Regions from separate parts of the Pseudomonas sp. p50(2008) genome, predicted to be linked through region 2. Evidence: riboswitches for the same ligand, from Rfam matches in the RefSeq annotation. Region 2 holds a riboswitch; each other region holds the start of a gene.
The links. Region 2 has a riboswitch for cobalamin ahead of cobW (cobalamin biosynthesis protein CobW). Riboswitches for the same ligand answer to the same signal wherever they lie in the genome.
Positions count from the first base shown of each region.

Region 1: another riboswitch for cobalamin. It lies ahead of H7698_RS17830 (ABC transporter substrate-binding protein); the one in region 2 lies ahead of cobW (cobalamin biosynthesis protein CobW).
Region 3: another riboswitch for cobalamin. It lies ahead of cobO (cob(I)yrinic acid a,c-diamide adenosyltransferase); the one in region 2 lies ahead of cobW (cobalamin biosynthesis protein CobW).

Region 1 covers NZ_JACMYF010000006.1:126,824-131,463, forward strand. The annotation lists gene H7698_RS17820 (hypothetical protein) at 1-182, opposite strand, end outside; gene H7698_RS17825 (low affinity iron permease family protein) at 407-775, shown strand; cobalamin riboswitch at 1,525-1,719, shown strand; gene H7698_RS17830 (ABC transporter substrate-binding protein) at 1,865-2,890, shown strand; gene H7698_RS17835 (FecCD family ABC transporter permease) at 2,887-3,903, shown strand; gene H7698_RS17840 (ABC transporter ATP-binding protein) at 3,900-4,640, shown strand, end outside.
Region 2 covers NZ_JACMYF010000005.1:253,915-258,554, reverse strand. The annotation lists gene cobW (cobalamin biosynthesis protein CobW) at 1-869, opposite strand, end outside; cobalamin riboswitch at 970-1,184, opposite strand; cobalamin riboswitch at 1,423-1,649, shown strand; gene H7698_RS15900 (CbtB domain-containing protein) at 1,769-1,960, shown strand; gene H7698_RS15895 (CbtA family protein) at 1,972-2,679, shown strand; gene H7698_RS15890 (cobalamin biosynthesis protein) at 2,676-3,089, shown strand; gene cobM (precorrin-4 C(11)-methyltransferase) at 3,171-3,917, shown strand; gene nfuA (Fe-S biogenesis protein NfuA) at 4,505-4,640, opposite strand, start outside.
Region 3 covers NZ_JACMYF010000001.1:809,086-813,725, reverse strand. The annotation lists gene H7698_RS03630 (C40 family peptidase) at 95-724, shown strand; gene H7698_RS03625 (C40 family peptidase) at 890-1,429, shown strand; gene H7698_RS03620 (PQQ-dependent sugar dehydrogenase) at 1,549-2,862, opposite strand; cobalamin riboswitch at 3,014-3,246, shown strand; gene cobO (cob(I)yrinic acid a,c-diamide adenosyltransferase) at 3,328-3,939, shown strand; gene H7698_RS03610 (cobyrinate a,c-diamide synthase) at 3,936-4,640, shown strand, end outside.

The DNA.
Region 1 (4,640 bases), on a different contig from region 2:
GCCAGTGCCTCGATCTGGTCTGCCGCTGTGTCACGGTACTGCCCGAACTGCACATCCCCCTGCTGGCGCGCATCACCCAGGGCCTCGGTAACGCCCTCCTTCAAATGTTGAAAATCGGCTTCCGGTCTTCCGGAGTCCTGACGATCGGTCTGACCGTCAGTCCTGCTGTCTGAACTATTCATGACGTCCCTCGCTGTTCAAAAAAAGCGTTATCGGGTACGCCACGAGCGCTCGCAGCCCCCCTCAGTTCAGATGACGGAGCGACGTTGAAAGGAGTTCCAACAAAATGATGAGCGACGTGAGCCCTCGGATACACGGGAGGAAACGCTCACGGACAAAGGAGAAGTAAAAAGAATTTCAAAGAATCACTGCGGTCTATCACTGACCATCGCAAGAGTAGGCATTCATGAAATTCGCACAATTCTGCCAGGCACTCTCCAATCGAGCCGGCAGCTCAAAAACCTTCCTCACCGCCATTGTCCTGATCATCGTATGGGCGCTCACAGGTCCCTATTTCCACTACAACGACACGTGGCAACTGATCATCAACACCTCCACCACGATCATCACGTTCCTGATGGTCTTCCTCATCCAGAACACCCAAAACCGCGACAACGATATCTTGCATCTGAAAATCGACGAGTTGATTCGAGCCACTCAGGAGGCACAGAACGCGACTTTGTCATTGGACAAAATGGGCAGTCGGGAACTGCGCAAGCTGCGTAAGCATTACAGCGCTTTGGGGGATGTTGAGGCGATCAAGGTGAGTGATTGAGGCCTACGGCAAACGCACCCAATACGTGGAAAAAACGCAGTTCGGTCGGCTTCTGATCTGCACTTGATCTGCACTTGATCTGCTTTTGATTTGCTTTTGATCTTCTTGCCCCCTCGTAAGGCCGAGCGCAGGTTCTGCGCAGTGGGCAACCCGGCATGGATGCCGGGTTAGCCGCCCCCGGCCATGGATGGCCGATGGCGGCGGGCCCACGGAGCAGGACCGGAGCGAGGGTATGCCGAGCCTCAGCGAGGCACCGCACGAAAGGGGCAAGAGCCCTTGGTTACTTGGGGCTCTTCCAAGTGACTCGCCGTAAGGGCGAAACCAATAGCCGCCGTAACCGCAGAAATGGATATGGACACCAGCAAGAATCTCACCGCCGATCAGGCCGCCATCGCTGGCAAGCCAGCTCCCACAGTTTGATCGGGTACATCAGCAAATATCGATCGGCTATGAGGGCGCCATCGCCGGCAGGCCAGCTCCCACAGTTTGATCCGAGTACATCAGGGAGATACTCATCGGCTGTCAGGCCGCCATCGCTGGCAAGCCAGCTCCCACAGTTTGATCCGGGTGCATCAGGGGATACTCATCGGCCATGAGGCCGTCATCGCGAGCAGGCTCACTCCTACAGTTGATCGGGGTACATCCGGAAAAAACGGTCGTTCATGAGGACGCCATCGCGAGCACGCTTTGCTCCTACAGTGGATCTGGGTGCATCGGGGTTAGACAGGTTCCCCTCGGACGGTCTGATCGACTACCATGCCGCCGCCGGTTTCCACATGGGATTAATAGGGAATCCGTGATGCTCACACAGCATCAAACGGAACTGCCCCCGCAACTGTAGATGCTGAGCCTGCTCCACGAACGCCACTGGGATCATCCCCGGGAAGGCCGGGGCCAGGCGATGACGCATCAGTCAGGAGACCTGCCGGCCAAGCAAATCACTAACCGGCGGGGTGTCCGGGAAGGACATCCTTGCCGCGTGCGTCACTTCGGTGATCGGCCTTGCACTGCCTTTGCAGCAGCGTTCGATGATGTGTTTCCAGACCGTATACCTCGGCTCCCCTGTACGGTTCAAATGGAGATCGCCCCATGCTGCTGCCCCGCTTCGCCACCCTCCTCTCCACCCTCCTATCGGGCCTGGGCTTTTGTGCCCTCGCCCAGGCGACCCCGACTCAGTACCCCCTCACCGTCGAAAACTGCGGCAGCACGCTGACGTTCCAGCACGCGCCTGTCCGGGCCGTGACCATTGGCCAGGCCGGCACTGAAATGCTCTATGCCATGGGTTTGAGCGACAAGCTGGTCGGCACATCGCTGTGGTTCAACGATGTCCTGGCCACGTACAAAGCCGAGAACGACAAGATCGAACGCCTGGCCGACAACGAGCCGAGTTTCGAAGCGGTGATCGGCAAACGTCCTGAACTGGTGGCGGTGGAGCTGGAATGGATGGTCGGTCCGCAAGGCGCAGTGGGCACTCGCGAGCAGTTTCATGAGCTGAATATTGCGACCTACCTGATGCCCTCCGATTGCGAAGCCAAAGACAACCTGGTCGGCGCCGATGGCACGCGGCTGGAGGCGTTTCGCATCGACAGCATCTACAAAAGCATCAGCCAATTGGCGCAGATCTTTGATGTTCAGGCCCGTGGCGAGCAGTTGAACGCCGAACTCAAGGCCAGCCTGGCGAAGTCGATGGCCACGGTGCAGAACAAGGACCTGAAGCACACCAGCGCGCTGTTCTGGTTCTCCAGCGCCAGCCTCGACATCGACCCGTACGTCGCCGGCCACAAGGGCATCCCGGATTTCATGCTCAACACCTTGGGCGTGCGCAACGTCGTTGAGTCCAACGAGGAATGGCCGACTGTGGGCTGGGAAACCATCGCCAAGGCCAACCCGACGTTCCTGGTGATTGCACGTATGGACCGCCGACGATTCCCTGCTGACGATCATGAAAAGAAACTGCAATTCCTGCGCAGTGACCCGGTGACGCGCAACATGGACGCGGTGAAAAACAACCGGATCATTATCCTCGACGCCATGGCGATGCAGGCCAGCGTCAGAATGTTCGATGGCCTTGAAACACTGGCGACCGCCATCAATGGCTACGACCTGCCGCAATGACCAGGACGTTGATTCGCACGCTGCTGGCGTTCGTGACACTGCTGCTGGCAGTGATCGCTGGCGTGGCCATTGGTGAAACGCCGATCGAGCCGGGCGTGGTGTTCCAGGTGTTGGCCAACAAGCTGTGGGCGGCCGGGCATGTGCTTGATCCCATCGACGAAGGCATCGTCTGGAACTACCGCCTGACCCGCGCACTGGTGGCCGCTGCCTGTGGCGCCGGGCTGGCGACTTGCGGGGTGATCCTGCAGTCGTTGTTGCGCAATCCGTTGGCTGATCCTTACCTGCTCGGCATCTCCGCCGGCGCGTCCACAGGTGCCGTGCTGGTGGCGTTGCTGGGTGTGGGGGCTGGCGCGGTTTCGTTGTCCGCCGGGGCGTTCGCCGGCGCGGTTGCGGCCTTTGCCCTGGTGATTCTGCTGGCGCGTGTCAGCGGATCGTCCAGTGGCACCGGGCAGATCATTCTGGCGGGAATCGCCGGCTCGCAGTTGTTCAATGCGCTCACGGCGTTTCTGATCACCAAGTCGGCCAGTTCCGAACAGGCGCGCGGCATCATGTTCTGGCTGCTGGGCAATCTGAGTGGCGTGCGCTGGCCATCGGTGTGGTTGTCGGTGCCCGTGGCGTTGCTCGGTCTCGCGGTGTGCCTGTGGCACCGGCGAGCGCTGGACGCCTTCACGTTTGGTGTCGACTCCGCTGCGTCGCTCGGCATTGCGGTACGCCGGGTGCAGTTTTTGCTGGTGGGGTGCGCGGCGCTGGTGACGGCGGTGATGGTGTCGATTGTCGGCTCCATCGGGTTCGTCGGGCTGGTGATTCCCCATGCCGTGCGCCTGCTGCTGGGGACTCGACATGCGCGCTTGCTGCCTTACAGCGCGCTCGGAGGTGCGCTGTTCCTGATTGCCGCTGACGTGCTGTCGAGGACGTTGATCAAGGGCCAGGTCATCCCGGTCGGGGTGATTACCGCGCTGGTGGGTGCGCCGGTGTTTGCGCTGATCCTGGTCGGTCGGAGGAATGCGCGATGAGTGCCGGTGAGTCTGTATTGAGCTGTACGGGGCTGGGCTTCAATGTCCGTGATGCGCAGCTGCTGCACGACATCCACCTGGACATTCGGCGCGGAGAAACCCTGGGTGTCGTCGGGCCGAACGGCTCGGGCAAATCCACCCTGCTCAAGCTGCTCGCGGGTGTGCGGGTGCCCACTCGGGGCGAGGTCCGGCTGGGTGAACAGCGCCTCAAGGACTTGTCGCGCCGCACGGTCGCGCAGATCCTTGCTGTGGTTGAGCAGCAGGCGGATACCGATGATTCGATCAGTGTGCTCGATGCCGTTTCACTGGGAAGAACGCCCTGGCTGTCGGCGTTGCGTCCGTGGTCGCGCGAGGACGACGCGATCGTCCAGCAAGCGCTGCATGATGTCGATGCCACCCACTTGAAAACCCGTACCTGGCGCAGCTTGTCGGGGGGCGAACGGCAGCGCGTGCACATCGCCCGCGCCCTGGCCCAGCGACCGCACATTCTGTTGCTGGACGAACCGGCCAATCACCTGGACATCCAGCACCAGCTGGCGATTTTGCAAGTGGTGCATGCGCTGCCGGTGACGACGGTGATCGCCCTTCACGATCTCAATCAGGCACTCGGCTGTGATCGCCTGGCGGTGCTGGAGCGAGGCCGGCTGGTGGCGTTGGGTAATCCGTTTGAAGTGCTGACTCCGCAACGCCTGCAGGACACATTTGGGGTGCAGGCGCACTATCTGATTGATCCTTAT
Region 2 (4,640 bases):
CGCAAAATGCCGTGCTTGACCACCAGTTGGGTCAACGCGTCCATCAGCAGGCTTTCGTCGGCTTGCGGCAGTTCAATGGAAATAGAGTCGAAAGCGTCGTGATCGTGGTCGTCTTCACCATCATGGTGGTGATCGTGGTGGCTGTGGCGGCTGTCGATGTGTTCTTCGGAACCGGCGCCTAGGCCGATCAGCACATCCAGCGGAACGCGGCCGCTGCTGGCTTCGATGACCTTGACTGCGGGCGGCAGTTCTTCGGCGACTTCGAGGCGCACACGGGCCAGGTCTTCAGGGCTGATCAGGTCTGCCTTGTTGAGGATCACCAGGTCGGCGCTGGCCAGTTGGTCGGCGAACAATTCGTGCAGCGGCGACTCGTGATCCAGGTTCGGGTCGAGTTTGCGCTGGGCATCGACCTGGTCCGGGAAAGCGGCAAAGGTGCCAGCCGCCACGGCCGGGCTGTCGACCACGGTAATCACCGCGTCAACGGTGCAGGCGCTGCGGATTTCCGGCCACTGGAAGGCTTGCACCAATGGCTTGGGCAGTGCCAGGCCGGAGGTTTCAATAAGGATGTGGTCGAGGTCACCACGACGGGCAACCAATTCGCGCATGACCGGGAAAAATTCTTCCTGGACGGTGCAGCACAGGCAACCGTTGGCCAGCTCATAGACGCGGCCGTTGGCTTCTTCTTCGGTGCAGCCGATGGCGCACTGCTTGAGAATTTCACCGTCGATGCCCAGCTCGCCAAACTCGTTGACGATGACGGCGATGCGCCGGCCCTGAGCGTTGTCGAGCATGTGCCGCAGCAAGGTGGTCTTGCCCGAGCCGAGGAAGCCGGTAACGATGGTGACGGGGAGTTTGGCCAGTGTTTTCATCGGATGCCCTTTGGCAAGGTGGCGGGCATGCGGGACGACAATCGCTGCGACAGGTGCGCGCGCGGAAGAGTTCGCCACCGGATCACCCCGCCCGGTTGTAGTGAGAATCTGTTTCGAGGCAGGTCTCCTGGCTGACGGCGTGCCTGGCGGTTTCGCCTGGCATTCGCTGCGCCTTCCCGCGAACCCGTTGGACACGGTTTGCAGTGGCGTGGCAGCGAACATCACCGTTCACAGTTGCGGGGGCAGCCGCGGCTTGAACCGCGTTCCCTTCTTAGCTTCGGTAAATACCGAAGAACCTCGAAAGCGCAAGGCTACGCATGGTCTTGGGGCCGGTCAATGTTCGTGAGGCAACACGGCCCCTGTGGCGAGGGGATTTATCCCCGTTCGGCGGCGAAGCCGTCGCCAAACCTGCCTGCGTTGAATACCTGAAAGAATGCTGGGGGCCGCTTCGCGACCCAACGGGGATAAATCCCCTCGCCACAGGTAAACCCCTCTCATTCGATACCGAGTTGAGAACCCTTGCCAATTGACGCCAAACCCCCGCCCATGCTCTCCTACACGCCTTGTTACGGGTGCCCTTCACAGGGTGAAACGGGAAACCGGTGAATCATGTGCTTTACTCAAGGCCATGTCAGTCCGGTGCTGCCCCCGCAACGGTAAGCGAGTGAAGAATCGAATCCACTGTGCCAGCAGTTCGGCATGGGAAGGTGATTCTTGCAGGTTGAGGCGAAGCCCCAGCCCCTCGTGAGCCCGGAGACCGGCCCGCAACACACAGTGATTTTCACCTTCACTGAATAACAAACCCGCGGTGGGCGGGCGCTGTTGCATCTCTGCGTGCCCGATTCGCAGGGATCTTCCATGCGCTCTATTCACCCGCTGACAGACCAGAGGGAAGCGCCATGTCGACCATCAGCACCACCGGCAGCAACACCGCCAGCAGCACAACGACCCTGACTCAACGCCTGACCGCCGCCTTGTGTGCGTCGATCCTGGGCGCATGCCTTGTGTACTTTGCCGGGTTCTCCCACATCGAAGCGGTGCACAACGCCGCCCACGATACCCGTCACAGCTCCGCATTCCCGTGCCATTGAGACCTGCCGACATGATCAAGCGTATTGCGCAAACCGCAGGTTTCACCGGGCTGCTGGCCGCCCTGCTGCTGACCCTGCTGCAGAGCTTCTGGGTAGCTCCGCTGATTATGCAGGCCGAGACCTACGAAAAATCAGAGCCTGCCGCGGTAGAAATCCATGAGCATACCGGCACCGCCATGGCCGCTCATGCCCACGATGCCGAAGCCTGGGAGCCGCAAGACGGCTGGCAGCGCGTGCTGTCCACCACCGGTGGCAACCTGGTTGTAGCGGTTGGTTTCGCCTTGATGCTCGCTGGCCTCTACACTCTGCGTGCGCCCAATAGCACCGCGCAAGGCTTGCTGTGGGGCCTGGCCGGTTACGCCACGTTCGTGCTCGCGCCAACCCTGGGCCTGCCGCCTGAATTGCCCGGCACTGCCGCTGCCGACCTGGCGCAACGCCAGATCTGGTGGATCGGCGCCGCCGCCTCTACCGCCGTCGGTATCGCATTGATCGTGTTCAGCCGTCACTGGCTGATGAAAGTCCTGGGCGTGGCGATCCTGGCCGTTCCCCACGTGATCGGCGCACCGCAACCGGAAGTGCACTCGATGCTCGCCCCGGAAGCGCTGGAAGCTCAATTCAAAATCGCTTCGCAGTTGACCAACGTCGCGTTCTGGCTGGCCCTGGGCCTGATCAGCGCCTGGTTGTTCCGCCGCAAAGGTGAAGGCCAATACCGCGCATGACCCATGCCAGCACAGCGCAGACACTCGTGGTCGGCCTGGGCTGCCAACGCGGCTGCCCTGTCAGCACGTTGCGGGCGCTGCTCGATCAGGCTCTGCAGGCTCATCAGATTGAATTTCACCAGATCAAGGCACTTGCCAGCATCGACCTGAAACGTGATGAACCGGGCCTGATCGCACTCGCCAAACAGCTGGAGCTACCGATCGTGTACTTCAGCAGTGAGCAGTTGGCGGGTTATCACGGGCAGCTCAGCCATCATTCAGACATCGCCTTTGAGCGCACGGGTTGCTATGGCATCGCCGAAAGCGCCGCCCTGGCCCTCGCCGAACAGCTGGCTGACGCACCGGCAAAGCTGCTGATTTCGCGACAAAAATACGCTCAGGCGACCCTCGCATTGGCGTGTGCCGCTTAAAATCTTCGATAATCCCCACCCCGATCATGAGCAATCTTCATCTGAAGGTGTGCCTCGCCCCTTTTTTCACAGGATACGACGATGACCGTCTTCTTCATTGGCGCAGGCCCCGGCGACCCGGAACTGATCACCGTCAAAGGCCAGCGGCTGATTCGCAGCTGCCCGGTAATCATCTATGCAGGATCTCTGGTGCCCGCTGCAGTCTTGGAGGGGCATCACGCCGAAACGGTGGTGAACAGCGCCGAACTGCATCTGGAACAGATCATTGAATTGATCAAAACCGCCCACAGCGAAGGCAAGGATGTGGCGCGGGTGCATTCCGGTGATCCGAGCCTGTACGGCGCGATTGGCGAACAGATCCGCTACTTGCGTGAGCTCGACATCCCGTTTGAAATCATTCCCGGCGTGACCGCAACGGCGGCTTGCGCAGCGCTGTTGGGAGCCGAACTGACGCTGCCGGATATCTCCCAAAGCGTGATTCTGACCCGTTATGCCGACAAGACCGTGATGCCCGCTGGCGAAGAACTCGCCAGCCTGGCGCAGCACAAGGCGACCATGGCGATCCATTTGGGGGTCAATCACCTTGAAAAAATCCTCGCCGAATTGCTTCCCCATTACGGCGCCGACTGCCCGATCGCGGTGATCCATCGCGCGACATGGCCGGATCAGGATTGGGTGGTGGGGACGATTGAGGACATTGCCGGGAAGGTTGAGACGAAGGGGTTCAGGCGTACGGCATTGATTCTGGTGGGTCGGGTGCTGGGGAGTGATCAGTTCAGCGAGTCATCGCTATACCGTGCGGGGCATGCGCATCTCTACAGGCCCTGAACCGGGCACAACTCAGTGGCTAACCCTGAGCCAGGCACAAAGTAGTGGCTAACCCTGAACCAGGCACAAGCTAGTGGCTAACCCTGATCCAGGCACAAACTAGTGGCAGACCCTGAGCCAGGCACAAACTAGTGGCTAACCCTGAGCCAGGCACAAACTAGTGGCAGACCCTGAACCAGGCACAAACTAGTAGCAGACCCTGAGCCAGGCACAAACTAGTGGCAGACCCTGAACCAGGCACAAACTAGTAGCAGACCCCGAGCCAGGCACAAACTAGTGGCAGACCCTGAACCAGGCACAAACTAGTAGCAGACCCTGAGCCAGGCACAAACTAGTGGCAGACCCTGAGCCAGGCACAAACTAGTGGCAGACCCTGAGCCAGGCACAAACTAGTGGCAGACCCTGAAACATTGTGGCGAGGGGATTTATCCCCGTTGGGCTGCGAAGCGGCCCCTATCGTTTCTTCAGAAGTACATCTCCGGCAGGTTTAGCGACGGCATCGCCGCCGAACGGGGATAAATCCCCTCACCACACCCATAAAAAAACGGCACTCACGGGTGCCGTTTTTTCATTTCGCAGCGAACGCCTTAGTAGTAGGCGTTTTCTTTCTGCGTGTGGTCGGTAACGTCCCGCACACCCTTGAGCTCGGGAACGCGCTCGAGCAAGGTGCGCTCGATGCCTTCACGCAGGGTGACATCCGCCTGGCCACAGCCCTGGCAGCCG
Region 3 (4,640 bases), on a different contig from region 2:
CGGAAAGTCACATAAAGTTCGATTGAATTTGCAAATGAGGATGATAGCGGGCATAGTCTCGGCTTCTTTACAACTATCAGCCACGGTCGTGCCCATGCTAAATCGCTTCGCACCCCTCGTGCCTCTCGCACTCGTTACCCTGTTGTTCGGTTGCGCTGCTCACTCTCCAGTTTCCGAGCAGACTTCACAGCAGCAACAGTTCAAAAACACTGTTACCGCCCAAGCTTCTTCCGTTAAGTACCTGGAAGAGATGGCCACCGAAAAAGAACTGGCGACCTTTGCTGATGGCAAGTCGTACCAGCTTCCGGTTCTGGCCGACAGCATCCTCGAACGTGGCATGTCTCTGATCGGTACCCGTTACCGTTTCGGCGGTACCTCTGAAGCCGGTTTCGATTGCAGTGGTTTCATCGGCTACCTGTTTCGTGAAGAGGCCGGCATGAACCTGCCGCGCTCCACTCGCGAAATGATCAACGTTGATGCTCCGCTGGTCTCGCGTAACAATCTCAAGCCCGGTGACCTGCTGTTCTTCGCCACCAATGGCCGCCGCGGTCGCGTCAGCCATGCCGGTATCTACCTGGGTGATGACCAGTTCATTCACTCCAGCAGCCGCCGCAGCGGTGGGGTTCGGGTTGATAGCCTGGGCGACAGCTACTGGAGCAAAACCTTCATTGAAGCCAAGCGAGCACTCGCGATGGCTCCGACCGTGGTCACGGCGCGCAAGTAAGCTCACAGTTTGTAAGGTGAACTTAAAGTCTTACTTGAAGTTTGCCGTATAGCGTCTAGAATCCTGATCTATTATTGATGGCAAACCGCCTGCGTTACGCGCAGGCGGTTTTCTTTTCTGCCTTTCCGGTGGAAATAGCCGCAGCCAGATCAGGATGTTCTGCTTATGACGACGTCGGCCCGCCTCACCCTCTTGCTTTTCGCAGCGTTGCTCAGCGCTTGCGCCAGCCGCACTCCACCGCCAGCCGCGCCGGTTATTCGCGCTCCCATCGTATTTGGCCCTGCCCAACCTTTTTCGCCTGAGGCGGAAGACGTGCTGTTTCGTGCGTTGGGCCTGGTGGGAACGCCTTATCGCTGGGGCGGCAACACGCCGGACTCGGGGTTTGATTGCAGCGGACTGATTGGCTACGTCTACCATGATGTCGCCGGTATTACCCTGCCGCGTACCACCCGCGAGATGATCGGCATGCAGGCCGCCAGCGTAGGCAAGGAAGGTCTGCAAACCGGGGATCTGATCTTTTTCGCCACCAACGGTGGTTCCCAGGTCAGCCATGCCGGGATCTATGTGGGTGAAGGCCGCTTCGTTCATGCGCCAGCCACTGGCGGTACGGTGAAGCTGGACAGCCTGTCCAAGGCTTATTGGCAGAAGGCATACCTGAGCGCCAAGCGAGTCCTGCAGCCGGAACACCTGGCACGCAATCCGTAACAGACGTCCGTTGCGCCCAAAAAGATTACGTTGGATAGAAAAATCGCAGCTGTCTGCAGCATCTGAATGGACGAACCTACGTCCCCAGAAGCTGCCGAAAGCTGCGATTTTTTTTGACCTTATTTAACTGCCGACACCCGCCAAACCTTGTTTCCTACGTCATCTGCCACCAGCAATGAACCCTGCTGATCGATCACCACACCCACTGGCCGGCCCATGGCTTTTTCGTCTTCATTAAGGAAGCCAGTCAGCACATCGATCGGCTGCCCAGTAGGCTTGCCTGCGCTGAACGGCACGAAAATCACTTTGTACCCGCTGTGCGGCTTGCGATTCCATGAGCCGTGCTGGCCAATGAACGCGCCTTCCTTGAACTGGGCTGGCAGTGTGTTGCCTTGCGCAAACGTCAGGCCGAGGGAGGCGGTGTGTGGGCCTACCGCGTAATCTGGAGCAATCGCCTTGGCCACCAGATCAGGGTTTTGTGGCTCAACGCGAACGTCTACATGCTGGCCGTAATAGCTGAACGGCCAGCCATAAAAGGCACCGTCCTTGACCGAGGTGATGTAGTCCGGCACCAAGTCACTGCCGATTTCGTCACGCTCGTTGACCGCGGTCCATAACGCGCCACTATTCGGCTCCCAGGCCATGCCGTTGGGATTGCGCAGGCCGGAAGCGAAAATACGGTGATTGCCTGTCGCGCGATCAACTTCCCAAATGGCCGCGCGACCTTCTTCCTTGTCCATTCCGTTTTCCGCGACGTTGCTGTTGGAGCCTACGGTGACGTAAAGCTTGCTGCCATCCTTGCTGGCGATAACGTTTTTAGTCCAGTGGTGGTTCAGCGTGCCACCCGGCAAATCGACCACTTTGATCGGTTGCGATTTGATCGCCGTGTCACCGTCTGCATAGTGGAAACGCAACAAGCGGTCGGTGTCGGCGACATACAGGTCATTGCCGACCAGGGTCATGCCGAAGGGCGAATTCAGGTTCTCCAGAAACACGGTGCGGGTTTCAGCGATGCCGTCGTGATCCTTGTCCCGCAGCAGCGTGATGCGATTCGGACTCGGGACGCCGGCCCCCGCGCGTCCCATGACGGTCTTCATGACCCAGCCTTTTATGCCTTTGCCATCATCGGGTTTTGGCGGCGCGTTGGTTTCTGCCACCAGCACGTCACCATTGGGCAGCACGTAGAGCCAGCGTGGGTGATCGAGCCCTTCGGCAAATGCGGCCACCTGAGTGCCGGCCGCGGCTGTCGGTTTGGCACCGTCAGCCCAGCCAACGGCCGGGGCGATGTTCACCGTCGGTATCAGGGTCTTGTTCGGTTCTGGCAACTTCGGTGACGGACCGGTGCCGTCGGAGACTTGCAGGCTGGAGGTTTCACCGCAGGCGACGAGACCTCCGGCGAGCGCGATGACGAGAGCGAACTGGGGTTTGCGCATGCTGATCTTCCCTTTAAATGCATTGACCTGATCAGTAGAGAAGCGCAAATGTGCGATGGTTCAACAGGGCACAATCAATCAAACGATCTGCGGCAGTTAATCGCGCAGACAAGTCCCGTCTTTAATTGACGCTCCACCCCCAACCCTCTAACCTTCGCGGCTTGTTTCAGGTGCTCTGTGACGTCGTCGACAGAGTGAAACAGGGAAGCCGGTGAGTGATCGCTTTGTTGCACGAAGCTTCGCGATCCCGGCGCTGCCCCCGCAACGGTAAATGAGTAAAAACTGCGCCTTGTGCCACTGTGTCGATTATCGGCATGGGAAGGCGCGCAGTTCGGCGTCAAGCCGCTCATGAGCCCGGAGACCGGCCTGATCCATCCAGCGGCATCACGGTGGGCGATGCCAGGCTTTTTGCCGTCTATTCTTGTGCCTGCCCGCCGTTATCCAGCCCCAACGGAGAGCTTTCCCATGACTGATACCCCTGATCGCGACGAACGCCACCTGGCGCGCATGTTGCGCAAAAAAGCCGTGATCGACGAACGCATCGCCAACTCCCCGAATGAATGCGGCCTGCTGCTGGTGCTCACCGGCAACGGCAAGGGCAAAAGCAGCTCGGCGTTCGGCATGCTTGCCCGGTCCATGGGGCACGGTATGCAGTGTGGTGTGGTGCAGTTCATCAAGGGGCGTAACAGCACCGGTGAAGAACTGTTCTTCCGCCGCTTTCCGGAGCAGGTGCGTTTTCATGTGATGGGCGAAGGTTTCACCTGGGAAACCCAGGACCGTCAGCGTGACATTGCTGCTGCCGAAGCGGCGTGGTCAGTTTCTCGTGAATTGTTGCGCGATCCGTCGATTGGTCTGGTGGTGCTGGACGAGTTGAACATCGCGCTCAAGCACGGCTACCTCGACCTCGATCAGGTACTCAGCGATTTGCAGGCTCGCCCGCCGATGCAGCACGTGGTGGTAACCGGGCGCGGCGCCAAGCCGGAAATGATTGAACTGGCTGATACCGTCACTGAAATGGGCGTGATCAAGCATGCGTTCCAGGCCGGGATCAAAGCGCAAAAAGGCGTCGAATTGTGAATCAACCCCGTCATTGCCCCGCGGTACTCATCGCCGCGCCGGCGTCCGGTCAGGGCAAGACCACCGTCACCGCTGCACTGGCTCGTTTGCATCGCAATCAGGGGCGCAAGGTCCGGGTGTTCAAGTGCGGCCCGGACTTTCTGGACCCGATGATTCTCGAGCGCGCCAGCGGTGCGCCGGTCTATCAACTGGACATGTGGATGGTTGGCGAGCAGGACAGCCGTCGGCTCCTGTGGGAAGCCGCGGGTGAGGCAGACCTGATCCTCATTGAAGGCGTCATGGGGCTGTTCGACGGCACGCCGTCCAGTGCCGATCTGTCGCGGCATTTCGGTGTGCCGGTGCTGGCCGTGATCGACGGCACGGCCATGGCGCAGACCTTTGGTGCGCTGGCCTTGGGGCTGGCGCGCTATCAGCCGGACTTGCCGTTTGCCGGCGTATTGGCTAATCGGGTCGGTACGGTGCGCCATGCGCAGTTGCTCGAAGGCAGCCTGACGGAAGGGTTGCGTTGGTACGGTGCATTGTCCCGGGAAACCGGGATCGAATTGCCGAGCCGGCATCTCGGCCTGGTGCAAGCGGGTGAATTGAATGACCTGGACCTGCGCCTCGATGCCGCCGCCGATGCACTGGCCGGCAGTTGCGAAGTCGCGTTGCCCCCGGCCGTGGAATTTGCTGCGCCGGATGTGATCGTCGCCGAGCCTTTG